2 regions of the Hafnia alvei genome follow, and region 1 is predicted to be linked to the other one. Evidence: predicted binding sites of a transcription regulator. Region 1 holds the regulator's gene; the other holds the start of a gene.

Evidence for each region. Region 1 encodes LexA, which represses DNA repair genes until DNA is damaged. Its sites were predicted from a motif close to TNCTGTATGTACATACAGNA; they were not measured.
Region 2: a site for LexA is predicted at 2,731-2,750, ahead of uvrB (excinuclease ABC subunit UvrB). Genes of this name have one in related genera too.

Annotation. Positions count from the first base shown of each region.
Region 1 is NZ_OZ061315.1:370,249-377,221, reverse strand. It holds gene AB3Y96_RS01710 (CsbD family protein) at 140-349, opposite strand; gene dinF (MATE family efflux transporter DinF) at 677-2,017, opposite strand; gene lexA (transcriptional repressor LexA) at 2,156-2,764, opposite strand; gene dpiA (two-component response regulator DpiA) at 2,929-3,627, opposite strand; gene dpiB (sensor histidine kinase DpiB) at 3,596-5,257, opposite strand; gene citC ([citrate (pro-3S)-lyase] ligase) at 5,649-6,725, shown strand; gene citD (citrate lyase acyl carrier protein) at 6,722-6,973, shown strand, end outside.
Region 2 is NZ_OZ061315.1:1,401,633-1,408,605, reverse strand. It holds gene AB3Y96_RS06675 (NAD(P)H-dependent oxidoreductase) at 1-36, shown strand, start outside; gene AB3Y96_RS06670 (VF530 family DNA-binding protein) at 106-402, opposite strand; gene uvrB (excinuclease ABC subunit UvrB) at 522-2,540, opposite strand; gene AB3Y96_RS06660 (helix-turn-helix transcriptional regulator) at 3,493-4,023, opposite strand; gene AB3Y96_RS06655 (hypothetical protein) at 4,037-4,285, opposite strand; gene bioD (dethiobiotin synthase) at 4,442-5,149, opposite strand; gene bioC (malonyl-ACP O-methyltransferase BioC) at 5,142-5,909, opposite strand; gene bioF (8-amino-7-oxononanoate synthase) at 5,890-6,973, opposite strand, start outside.

The sequences.
Region 1 (6,973 bases):
TCTTTTTTTAATCATCTGCAATTAATATCAGCAGTGGCACATTATTAATAAAGGAATATTTTCCGTTTTAATATTCGTATCCGTTCTTTATTTATAATGCGTGTTTGCAGAGCGATTATTTAGCAAGTAGGATTAAATATCACCAACGATATTTATTATGATCTTCCCATGCTTTAACTTCTTTCTCAGCGGCTTCTTTCTGATAGCCGTAGCGTTCCTGGATTTTACCTACCAGCTGGTCACGTTTCCCTTCGATTACGGTAAGATCATCGTCGGTTAACTTACCCCATTTTTCTTTCACTGTTCCCTTGAACTGCTTCCAGTTACCGCTCGCTTGATCTTTATTCATAATAACTCCGTATCACTTATGTAATGGAATATATTCCCCACACATCTGTACTCGATTAAATTAATAACTGCGATGTGAGGCATCAGTTAACGTTCACCATTAAGACTAGCGGATACTGAGCATAAAAATATTTTCAGCTAGATAATCGGCAATATTAAACAAAAAACTTTCGCAACAAGGCGTAAAAGCAGAGAGAAAACAGGGAATAAGCGGAGAATAATTTTTATCAGTTAGAATGTAAGCAAATATTAATAACGCGTCATTTTAGGGCAATGCAAAAACTATCGGAATTATCACATTGCCATGATTATTTAACGCTATAACGACCTAATTTAATTCAACATTATTGGCTGGAAACCATGTTTTTTCCCGCCAATGACGCCGCCAGACGATCCACAAGGAAAGACCACGTAGTGATAAAAATACCGCTAAAGCTAGCCATAAACCGTGATTACCTAACCAAGGGAGCGTTAATAACGTTAAGCCATAACCTGCAGCGGCAACGGCCATGCTATTACGCATTTCAGCACCGCGCGTCGCACCGATAAACATCCCATCCAGCAGGTAACACCATACGCCCAGCAGCGGTAAAACAATTTGCCATGGCAGATAGTGCAACGCCAACGATTGTACTTCTGGCAACGAGGTTAATATCTGAATGATTTGCTGGCCAAATACGGCATACAGCATGGCAAAAAATACCGCTACGATACCGGCCTGCCGACAGGCGGAATGCCAAATTTTCTGCAGTTTACGACCGTCGCGTGCACCATAGGCCTGCCCTGAATGAGCTTCCACCGCATAGGCAAAGCCATCCAGAGCATAGGCGGTAAATGTCAGTAAATTCATCAGAACCGCATTCACCGCCACCACTTCGCTTCCCATTCTGGCCCCAAGGATAGTCAGCGATGAAAAGCATAATTGCAGCAATAAAGAACGCAGCATGATGTCACGGTTTAACGCCAATAGGCGGCGAAGATTTCCCCGCCACGCATTGCGGAAATATTCCAGATGCAGGCCGCGCAGCTTCATCACGTGCCAAACAAGGCCGATCCCGAGTAAAAAGGTCGCGTAGTCAGCAATCACCGTGGCACTTGCCGCTCCGGGCACTTTCCAGCCCAGACCAACAACAAACCACAGGTCGAGCGTGATGTTAATAACATTGCCCACAACCAGCAATATGACCGGCGCACGGGCATATTGAACGCCTAGCAACCAGCCAAGAATAACGAGGTTTGCCAACGTAGCAGGCGCACTAAGCCAGCGGATCTGCATAAACAAACGAGCCTGCTCCAGCACATCTTCATGGCCGCCGACAATCCGCAGCACGCCGTTAATCAAAGGTTGTCGCAGCGCGATAATAGCAACCCCTGCCAGCAACGCTATGAGCAGCGGCTGCACAAGCGCGCGAGCCAGCGCCGTTTTATCCCCCGCGCCGAATGCTTGCGCAGTCAGCCCCGTGGTGCTCATGCGTAAAAACAACAGCAGCATAAATAAGAATGACGTAGCCATCGCGCCAACGGCTACGCCACCAAGATAAACAGGGCTATCCAAGTGCCCAATCACAGCGGTATCGACTAACCCTAATAAAGGAACAGAGATATTCGACAGGATCATCGGCAGTGCAAGGATCCACAGCGCCTTATCGGTTGGTGTAAGCATTTTCATTTTTTGAATTCATTCCAGATAACCTACTCGTTATCCCAACAAAAAAAGGTTTCAGACATGAACAAATATGCCGCATAAAAAAGCCCCAATTAAGGGGCTTAGTCTATCGGTGTGATGTTAAACACAACAGCCGAAGTTTTAGATCCAGTCACCGTTACGAATAACGCCCACCGCTAAACCTTCGATCGTGAAGTTTTGCTCGCGCAGGTCAACAACGATAGGCTCGAAGTCGCTGTTTTCTGGCAACAGCTTGACAATATTACCTTGCTTTTTCAGACGCTTAACCGTTACTTCATCTTCGATACGCGCAACCACAACCTGTCCATTACGCACATCCTGGGTTTTATGTACGGCCAGCAAATCGCCGTCTAAAATACCGATATCACGCATCGACATGCCGTTAACACGCAGTAAGAAATCCGCGTTTGGCTTAAATAAAGCAGGATCCACCTGATAGTGGCCCTCAATATGTTCTTGCGCTAACAGCGGCTCACCCGCTGCCACACGGCCAATTAAAGGCAGGCCCGTTTCATCTTCCATTAGCAAGCGAATACCACGGGAAGCACCGGAAACGATCTCAATAACACCCTTGCGCTGCAACGCTTTTAAATGTTCTTCGGCCGCATTAGGAGAGCGGAATCCCAAGCGCTGAGCAATTTCAGCTCGGGTTGGCGGCATGCCAGTTTGTTCAATATGGTCACGAATCAGATCGTAGACTTCCTGCTGTCTGGCTGTAAGTGCTTTCATTCCACCACCTGTTTGTTTATACAGTTTTGCTGTGAGTATATACAGGTAGCGACCATTTTGAAACCGTGAAATACATAAAGATTGAGCCGTAGCGCAACTGAACTACATTGAGCGTGCATTTTTTGTATTTTCAGCCAGCTACCCGTCAATAATCTGCCAATTCATCAGCCTTTTTTGGCCGTTTCTGGCGCTCTATAGGTTCGCTGTGGGCGGCCAACCTTTCCATACACGATTTCAGCCATAATCAGATGGCGACCCGCGCAAAACTCTAAGTAGCGCCGTGCCGTTGTTCGGCTAAGTTTAAGCTCCTGCGCAACGGTTTCAGCGGTATGACGCGCCTCGGGATCGGCAAATAGCTTTTGCACCTTATCTAAGGTCAGCGCATCAATGCCAACCGGCAGCTCTTCTTTCTGTTCACCACGCGCATAGGCATTGAACATATCATCGATCTGACGTTGGCTGGCGCTATCGTTATTGGCTAGCATTCGCTTGCGCACATGGTAGCGCTCAAGCGTTTGCCCTAAGCGCTCGTAGGCAATCGGCTTCACCAAATAGTCAAATACGCCGCAGCGCACCGCATCTGACACCGTATCCATATCACTCGCAGCAGTGGTAAAGACCACACCACCGGGGAAACGAGCCTGAGTTAACTCGTGCAGTAGCGTGATGCCTTTGCCATCGGGTAAATAGTTATCCAGCAAGATCAGATCGGGTTTGAATCGCTCAATCATCATTCTGGCCTGAGCAAGATTTCCCGCCAACCATACCTGACCACAGCCTTGGAAATGGCGAATAAACTCCGCATGCATCTCTGCAAGCGGAGTCTCGTCTTCAACAATTAGAATCGTTATTGGTTGTGTCATAAGTCTTTTTCACTTTCGGAATAAATACGGAAAATAAAGTTCCGCAAGGTTCGTTGTCTTCCAACGTAATCACACCACCACAGCGGCCAACATAGCTGGCAATCAGATATAGTCCTATACCATGCTCACCGGCGTCTTCTGTTTTGGTGCTTACCCCTTGCTCAAAAATAGCCTCACGTAAAGACTCAGGAACGCCACATCCTTGATCGGCTACTTCCACGATCACATCCTCGCCTTCGTCGCTAAGATACAGCTCGATGGTTTTATTACCCTGCAAATTCTTCAGGCTAGCATCAAAGGCATTGTCGAGTAGATTACCCACGATGGCCGCAAACTCCGTGCTATCTAGCCCTTCAGGCAACTGACGTAGCTGGCTGCCTTCAACCAAATTAAACGTTAGTCCTAGTTCACGAGCGCGCTGTGCTTTGCCAAAAAGCAGCCCCGCAACCTGACGATCGTCGAAAGAACCTCTCAGGTTATCAATAAGCTGCTGCTGCGCCTGTGACTCACCTTTTACCATTGCGAGCGCACGATCATATTCTTTCATTTGTAATAGCCCGTTGAGCGTCGACATCCAGTTAAGATGCTCATGGCGTAACGTGCGCAGGCTTTCAACATATTGTTTGATCTGCGTGAGCTGGGCGTTAAGCGTGCTAATTTCATCTTTGCTACGAAAACTGATAATTGCGCCCAATAGCTCATCGCCGAAATGTATGGCGGCACGGTTAGCAATCACGCTTAAGCCGTTAAAAGTGCAAATGACATCTTGCCGCTTTTCTTCAATCTGTTCCGTGAAAAAGCCCGCAGGATCAACAACCTCTTCGATAGGTTTCCCCAACCATTGCCTTCCTGGCGAGCGTAACCCTAACATTTTGCGCGCATTTCGGTTGATCGCAGTAATCAACCCATCGGGATCGACCGCAATAAGTCCCTCATATACTGAACCAAACAGCGCGTCTTGTTGGCGTACCACGCGCGCAATTTGGCGCGGTTCCATCCCTAGCATCTGTCGACGAATGTGCGAAGCAAACATCCACGATAGCAGCATCAAGATAATCAGAATCAAGACAAATACGCCTGCCAAAGGCAGTAAAAAGTCTAGCCGCCAGCTATCTATTTTGCTGACCAAATAGCCAAGCGAAACGACACCAATAATTTTGCCCTGCTCATCAAAAATTGGCGTTTTCGCGCGCATTGCCATACCGATAGAGCCTTTGCCGGTGATAAAATAACTCTCACCACGCTCCAGTGCCCCGGGCTTACTCCACTGCATAGGAAGACCAATTTTGGCCGGGTTGGGATGATATAAGCGGATAGAATTTTTATCCCCGATAACAACATAGTCAAAATCCGAACCGGTACCTAATTTATTGGCGATAATGGCAAGACGTTTGGTATCTCTATTTTTCACCGCCGTGACAACACTATCAATTGAAGCAATGATTTTGGCTTGGTTCATTGCCATATCACGTACATGATTGCTGAGATAATCTTCAAAAGAGGCGGATAGATATTTCCCCAACGCTGCGACCAATAATGTCGAGACTAGGAGTAATAAAAGAAATATTCGTAAAGGAAATGCGATGCGGCTAAAAAACCTAAATTCTTTAACATTTGGTTTGCCAAACATCGATATTTCCTCTTTTTTGCGGCGAAAAGATGGACTAGTATCAGGGAAATGTAATGAATATGTTTCCTTGTTTTCTACCCACTATGGATTAGATCGTTGCAGATTCTACGGATTAAATCAATTAAACAAATAAAAACCACGTTAGTTATGCAAATAAAGATAATTAAAGAAATAAAAACCATTAAGTCTATTTAATTCTGATAACTCTTTGTGAAATAGGTCAAGATTTCCCGCCTTAATACTCCTTACGATCATTCCGTCAACGCAAAAATATAAACGAATAAGATTAAAGCGTTGCGTCGAGCAATTGAAAATAAAACGTTATTAATATGCAACAAATCACAACAATTGTGACCCTACTGCACGCATGCGGCAAGCAACAGGAAACTTTATGTTTGGTAATACCGTATTTTCTCAGGTTAAGCGTTCGGAAAATAAGAAGATCGCTGTCATCGCTCATTTTCTTCGAGAAAATGGCCTGAGCATTGATTCCACGGTGGAAGTATTTATTACCGTCACCCGTGATGACCAGCTAATCGCCTGCGGTGGGATAGCGGGGAATATTATTAAATGTGTTGCTATCAGTGAATCTGTTCGTGGTGAAGGCCTCGCGCTCACCCTCGCCACAGAATTAATTAATCTGGCGTATGAAAAGCACTGCACTCATTTATTTATATACACAAAAACCCAGAACGAAGCGTTATTCAAGCAGTGCGGCTTTTATACCGTCACCAGCGTACCCAACGTCATGGTGCTGATGGAAAACAGCGCCACACGAATTCAGCGCTACGCCAGCTATCTCACGACGCTACGCCACGACGGCAATAAAATTGGCAGCATCGTTATGAATGCCAACCCGTTTACCAACGGGCACCGTTATCTGGTTCAGCAGGCGGCGGCGCAATGCGATTGGCTGCACCTGTTCTTGGTCAAAGAGGATACTTCACGTTTTCCTTATGAAGACCGCCTCGAACTGGTGCGTGCCGGAACTTCTGATATCAAGAACTTAACGGTGCACCGTGGCTCGGAATACATCATTTCTCGCGCAACATTCCCTTGCTACTTCATCAAAGAACAAGGCGTTGTTGACGATTGTTACACCGAGATCGACCTTAAAATTTTTCGTCAGTATTTGGCTCCAGCCTTGGGTATTACCCATCGTTTCGTCGGTACCGAACCGTACTGCCAGGTGACGGCCAAATACAACCGTGACATGCGCCACTGGCTGGAGACGCCGTCTCTGCCCGCACCACCGATTGAACTGGTGGAAATTGAGCGTTTGCAACACCACGACACCGCGATCTCCGCCTCGTGGGTACGCAAACTGCTGGTGCAAAAAGATCTTCCGGCCATCGCGCCTTTGGTGCCTGAAGCGACCCGCGCTTATTTACAACGCTTGCTCGTTCCTCGCTCAGAAAACGCGACTGACCGGCCGCAGGAATCCGCATTAGTAACAGGTGAAAAATGAAAATAACCCAAGCAGCCGTCGCTGGCACTTTGGAGTCTAGCGATGTGATGGTGCGAATAGCGCCTATCGACACACCAGAGATTGATCTGCAAATCAGCAGCAGCGTTGAGAAACAGTTCGGCGACGCGATCCGCGCTACCGTTATGGAGATTCTCAAGCGTCATGATATTAGCGGCGTTCAGCTCATCGTTGATGACAAAGGTGCCTTGGACTGCATCCTGCGCGCCCGTTTGGAAACGCTGCTAGTT
Region 2 (6,973 bases), 1.0 Mb from region 1:
CTGAGCAGAATCCATGAATTACAAAACGCCGACTGATTTTTAAAGCTGTCATCCTCTGCGCTGGAGGATGACAGACCAAACTCGTCTTATTCAAAATAAGCGGTTTTAAGAGGGTTTCTTCTCTTCCCATTTACCCCAAGGATTTGGCTCCGAGACTTGGGCCTCTTGGCTGGCAGCAGGAGTGTCCGCCAGTGAATCAATATACAGCTCTTCCACTTTTTGCCGAGCCCATGGGGTGCGACGCAAAAACTTCAGGCTAGATTTAATGCTGGGATCGCTTTTGAAGCAGTTAATGCTGATAATCTTCGCCAACTCAGCCCAGCCATAACGCTCCACCAGTGATGTCAGCAAAGCTTCCAGCGTGATGCCATGCAAAGGGTCTTTAGAAGTTTGGGCGTTCATGAAAATTCCTGTCGGCAATGGACTCTTTACGAGTTTAAAAAATTTTCGCACACCATACTGACTGCGGCCTGAGAGTGCAAGCCGCTGACATATTGAAGTGCCCAGCGGCTTTATGGGTATTAAGACATCGCAATGAACTGATCGCGCAACGCCTGAATATCGTCCCTCAGGCTCGCCGCCTCTTCAAACTCAAGGTTCTGAGCATGTTTATACATCTGTGCTTCCAGATCGCGAATTTTCTGCTCGATCTGTTTTGGCGAAAGCGCTTGATAGGCCGCAGAAGACTCAGCGGCTTTACTGCTTCGCCCATGCTTCCCTTTGCCGCGTGACGATGCTTCACCCAGTTGGAGAATATCGGAAACTTTCTTATTCAGCGCCTGTGGTGTGATGCCATGCTCAAGGTTATACGCTTCCTGTTTTGCACGACGACGCTCCGTTTCACCAATCGCTTTCTCCATGGAGTTGGTGATGCGATCGCCATAAAGAATCGCTTTACCATTCAGGTTACGTGCCGCACGGCCAATCGTCTGAATCAGCGAACGCTCTGAGCGCAGGAAGCCTTCTTTGTCTGCATCTAAAATCGCGACCAGAGAGACCTCTGGCATATCGAGCCCCTCACGAAGAAGGTTGATACCGACCAGAACATCAAACTCACCGAGACGGAGATCGCGGATGATCTCCACACGTTCAACGGTATCGATATCCGAATGCAGATAGCGAACCCGTACGCCGTGTTCGTCGAGATATTCGGTTAAGTCCTCCGCCATTCGCTTGGTCAACGTAGTGACCAGCACACGCTCATTAATTGCCTCACGAATACGAATTTCAGAGAGCAAATCGTCAACCTGTGTGGCAACCGGGCGCACCTCAATTAATGGATCAAGCAAACCGGTCGGGCGCACAACCTGATCGACAATATCGCTACCCGATTTTTCGAGCTCATAATTACCCGGCGTTGCAGACACATAGATGGTTTGCGGTGCCAAGGCCTCAAACTCTTCAAAACGCATTGGGCGGTTATCAAGCGCCGAGGGGAGGCGGAATCCATACTCCACCAGCGTCTCTTTACGTGCTCGGTCGCCGCGGTACATACCGCCAATTTGAGGAATGGTTACGTGGGATTCATCAATCACCAACAGTCCATCAGCAGGAAGATAATCAAACAACGTTGGCGGAGCTTCACCCGGCTTACGCCCAGAGAGATAGCGAGAATAGTTTTCAATGCCCGAGCAGTAGCCTAATTCGTTCATCATTTCGAGATCGAACTGCGTACGCTGCGTCAATCGCTGCTCTTCCAGCAGCTTGTTGTTGGCCAACAGCACCTTACGTCGCTCCGCCAAATCCACCTTAATATCTTCCATCGCCTGCAGGATGCGTTCACGCGGCGTTACGTAATGCGTTTTTGGGTACACGGTAAAACGCTGAACTTCTTGGATTAGCTGGCCTGTTAATGGGTCGAACAGCGATAAGCGTTCCACTTCCTCATCAAACAGCTCAACGCGTAGGGCTTCATCCTCAGATTCAGCGGGGAAAATATCAATCACTTCACCGCGAACTCGGAAGGTACCGCGCTGAAAGGCCTGATCGTTGCGCGCGTATTGTAGCTCGGATAAACGACGTAAGATGGCTCGCTGATCGATGATCATACCGCGCGTTAAATGCAGCATCATTTTCAGATAGGCATCAGGATCGCCCAAACCGTAAATAGCTGAAACCGAAGCGACAACAATGACATCTTTGCGCTCAAGTAGTGCTTTAGTCGCTGAAAGCCGCATTTGTTCAATATGTTCGTTTACCGAGGAGTCTTTCTCGATAAAGGTATCCGAGCTCGGTACATAGGCCTCAGGCTGGTAATAGTCGTAATAGGAGACAAAATATTCCACGGCATTTTCTGGGAAAAACTGCTTCATTTCGCCATAAAGCTGTGCCGCCAACGTTTTGTTTGGTGCCATGACCATGGTTGGACGGTTGAGATCGGCAATCACATTGGCAATCGTAAACGTCTTACCTGAACCCGTTACGCCCAGCAGCGTTTGATGTGCCAAACCATTTTCTAAACCTGCCTCTAAACGACGAATCGCCTCAGGCTGGTCGCCGTCTGGCTTGAATGCAGAATGCAATTTGAACGTTTTACTCATGAATCAATACCTTGCTTAAATGCATTTGTCTTTTAGAAGGGCCATGGCATTTTCGAATGCTTAATCGTCCGACATTGATTATGGAAGGCCTACCCAATTTTTCCACTGACTCTGTATATCCCTTGCTAGGGATTTCTTCACACAATCAGAAAATCATGTTCACCGTACTGCGAGAAGAGGAAAGCTATGATACTGGATATAAAACCAGCTTTAAACCTTATCTGCACCGTTTTGTATATTTCCCCACGCTATGTCACCGCCTTAAACAACTGCCAAAAACCTAAAATTACATCCGTTTTACAATTTTCACCTACCGGTGACATTTATCCCCAACGCGGCTCGCGAATTAACTTTTTTAGCCTGCACTTGTCAAGGCCGTTTTGTTGCGCAACGCGATTCTTTATCTAGTGCTTGATTTTAAATAACCCATTGAATAAAAACAGTTTTAAAATATAGTTATCATATCAACCAAAGCGTGCGAAAGCCGCTCTGGCTCTGGACTTTGAGGAGTTCTCTAAACCTAATGCACAAGGTTATCCACAGGAATAGTGGATAACTTGCACCACTCCGCTTGGCGCTTGAGTTACGGAAAAATGACAATCTGTCAGTAAATCGATGCCGGAGTCCTTTTTTTAGTTAATTTTTTAGCTATTTTTTCTTTTTGATATACTTATTCGCACTAACAAAAGTGCTTGCTAGGGTAACTTATTTCGTCATCCGAGGATTCAGCGCTTGATCTTTTATTCCCTTAATGAACTATGCTTGCACCGCTGTGTTTTTTTTGAGCACCTCCATAGTGCGGAATTTATCAGCATTTTTTTGCTCTCTTTTTAGGGTTTCATTCGCTCTTATTAAGATTGACCAACAGCGATTCAAACAATGAATCCATTCATGCTTTTGTTGTTAATGTTTTGTACGGGAAATGACTTTTTGGTTGCAGTGTTCTCAACCGCTATTTTCTTAGCCAGCCAGAAATCTCTCGCTGAAAACCGCTATCAGCTTCGTTGATGGCACGATGTAAATTGCACTGCATATTGACCGCTGCCAGCTCTAATAACCGGGGGTCTATAGTGTAGTTTTTAACATCTCTTAACCATGTCAGAACGCTAGCAAGATGCCAAATGGACGTTTTCCCCTGATGCAGAGGGGCAGGGAAACTAATCCCTCCTTGCTCCATTAATTTACGCATATTTTGGCGAGAAAAACCCAAACGCTCGGCAATATCCGTTAGGCCAACAAAATCAGGCGCAGCCTCACACAGTACGGCATGTGGCATTACGCTCAACACATCTTGAATAGCCGTCGATATCGCCTCATTGGCATCCTCGGCCGTGCGACAAAAGTTCATGGCAATACGACCAGCAACCCCTACACCGATGGTGGCATCGGTGCAACCTGCCGCGCCTAATACCTCAAGATAGTTTGCTGGTTCATCATTCTGATCTGGCAAAGAAAAAATGAGTGTAAATTCATAATCCTTCATGTTCTATCCTCAGTTATTGCTTGGCGTGATGAGCGCAATGCTCAACGATTTTTTTTAACTGGCGCGCATGGTTTTCCACATTCTTTGGCGTAGACCAAATGCACGTAATGCAAAACTCACCGCAACGGCACTTCTCCTGCGGATAGGGGCAATACATTTTCCCCCACGCATGACTGCCGCCCACTTCAATGCGCCAGCCGTTCAACTCAACAAAATTAAGCGCCTGTTCAATTTCCTTTTTAGGATGTGCCGCTCTGCTCATTTTCTGCTCCAAGCTTAAAAAAACACCATTAAGTTGTCAAGTGACAACCTTCATTTAAGTCAGAGCAAAATACACGACATAAAAACAGACCAACAGAGGGAGTTAAGAAGACTGGAATCCGCTACGCAAAATAGTTTTGCGTAGCGTTGTATTACATTAATTCAGGGAAGGGAGATCCAAATATGCCGCGAGCGCTTTCGCATCGGCGTGCGGGATATGGGGGATTTCACCCAAGCATGGCGCGGGTAATAATCGCTTGAGCGTTGCCATATATTCAGCGTGGCGTTTTCCTGGCTCTACCACACAGTTAGCCACCCACCCGCCCAACCTTAAACCAGATTGCGCAACTGCCTGTGCCGTAAGCAAAGCGTGATTAATACAGCCAAGTTTTACGCCCACAACGAGGATCACCGGAAGCTGTTCTCGAATCACCCATTGCGCAAAAGACGTGGTCTCACTGAGCGGCGTGAACCACCCTCCTGCGCCCTCTACCAGCGTCCAATTCGACTTTTTGCGCAACGCCATCAGCCCCTTTGACATCACATCAAATTCGATCGGTCGATTTTCATCAGCGCTAATAATGTGTGGCGACGTTGGCTCTTCAAAAGTATACGGATTCACTTCTTCATAGCTGACAGATATTGAAGAGGCCGCTTGTAAAGCAAGCGCATCGGTGTTTCGCAGTTTTCCCTCATGCCATTCACTGCCAGAAGCTACGGGTTTATATCCAACCGTGCCTTTTCCTTGCAGAGTCGCGGCTTCCAATAGCGCGCTACTGACGACCGTTTTTCCCACTTCAGTGTCAGTTCCGGTAACAAACCATGCCTCGTTTAAGCAAGGCAGGTCATATGTCTTTTCATTCACAATGCAAAACTCCGATGACCAACTGATAACTCAAAGGCAGACCTTCGGCCTGTTGAGGATAAACACGGGCAAGGTGCGCAAAACGCCCACGGCTAGTTAGCCCTGAGTCTCGACCTTGGTGTAAATGCGTAGCACCAATGCCTTTGAGTGACTTCATTAAGGTAATCACATCAGGATAAAATTCAGTCTCATGGATTAACTGTAAATCATGTGGAAATGGCTCGCAGGCCAGTTTAATGGCGTCAAATGCTAAAAACTGGTTAACATGGGTTTGGCCATCCACTTGCCGCCAAGCTTGAGCTAACTCCGTGAGGGAACCTTGGGCCAACGTTGAGAACACCACTTTTCCCCCAGGCTTAACGACGCGGCACATCTCAGTCAATGCAGAACCTAAAGAACCACACCACTGAATAGCCAGATTGCTAAAACAGAGATCGACACTGTTATCCGATAACGGAATGTGTTCAATATCAGCAAGGAGATATTCATCCGCGCTATCTAAAGCTCGCGATTTCTCAAGCATACCCTCAGCTAAATCGAGAGAGATAACCTGTGAACCTGCGCGGCGGAACTCACGGCTAAAAACGCCGGTACCGCAGCCCGCATCCAGCACTTTCAGGCCTGAGAGGTTATCGAGCTGAGCTAAAAGCAATTCTCCGCACCGCCGCTGAAAACCGGCAACGGCGTCGTAGCTGTCTGCTGCGCGGCTAAATGCCGCCGCCACCGCAGATTTATTGACGCTATATGCGTGCAGTGACATGCAGCGCCTCCAATAAACGGTTTATATCCTGCGTGCTATGCGCTGCGCTGAGGGTAATTCGCAGCCGTGCGGTTCCGGGTGGAACCGTTGGCGGACGAATAGCGCTGACCCAAATCCCCTGCTCACGCAGTTGCTGAGCTAAATTCAGCGCAGCCTGATTCTCACCGACAATCACGGGCTGAATCGCTGAGCTGGAATCCATCAACGTTAAGCCTAAATCGTTTAATCCCTGACGAAGCTGCGCTACGTTATGATTTAGTTGGCTGCGTAGCTCATCACCGTCACGCACACGACGCAGCGCAGCCGTGAGCGCACAGGCCTGAGCGGGAGGCATGCTGGTGCTGTATATCAAGTGGCGCGCAAACTGGATGAAATACTCAGCAACGGCATCAGAACACAAAACGGCGGCGCCGCTGAGCCCGAAGGCTTTGCCAAATGTCACCACCAGCAATTCCGGTTTCACCTTCTGTGCATCGCAGGTGCCGCGCCCCTGCTCACCGCACACGCCAATACCGTGTGCATCATCCACCAGCAGCCACGCCCCTGCGCGTTGACTTTGTTGATGCAGAGCCGCCAACGGCGCACTATCGCCACCCATGCTGAACACGCCTTCAGTCACCACCAGCGCTCGTCCTTCCCTATCGCTGTTCAGCAGTTTGTTGAGGGAATCTGGTTGGTTATGTTGAAAACGTCGCAGCGTTGCTGGGGATTGGATGGAAGCTTCCATCAGCGACGCATGGCTGAGCTTATCAGCAAAGATGCCGTCGCCTTTTTGCATCAGCGCGGCGATAACGGCCTGATTGGCCGCATACCCCGAGATAAACAGCAAGGCACGCGGATAATCTAACCATGCGGCGAGCTGTTGTTCTAATTCCGCATGCGCAGTGGTGAAACCCGTGACATGTCCAGAACCCGCACTGCCTACGCCATAGCGCTCAGCGCCTTGTTGCCACGCGTTGATAACCGATTTATCGCGGCTAAGGCCAAGATAGTCGTTAGATGAGAAATTGAGATACGATCGCCCATTCACATGGATTTCACGCCCGCTGCCCGTTTCACTCACG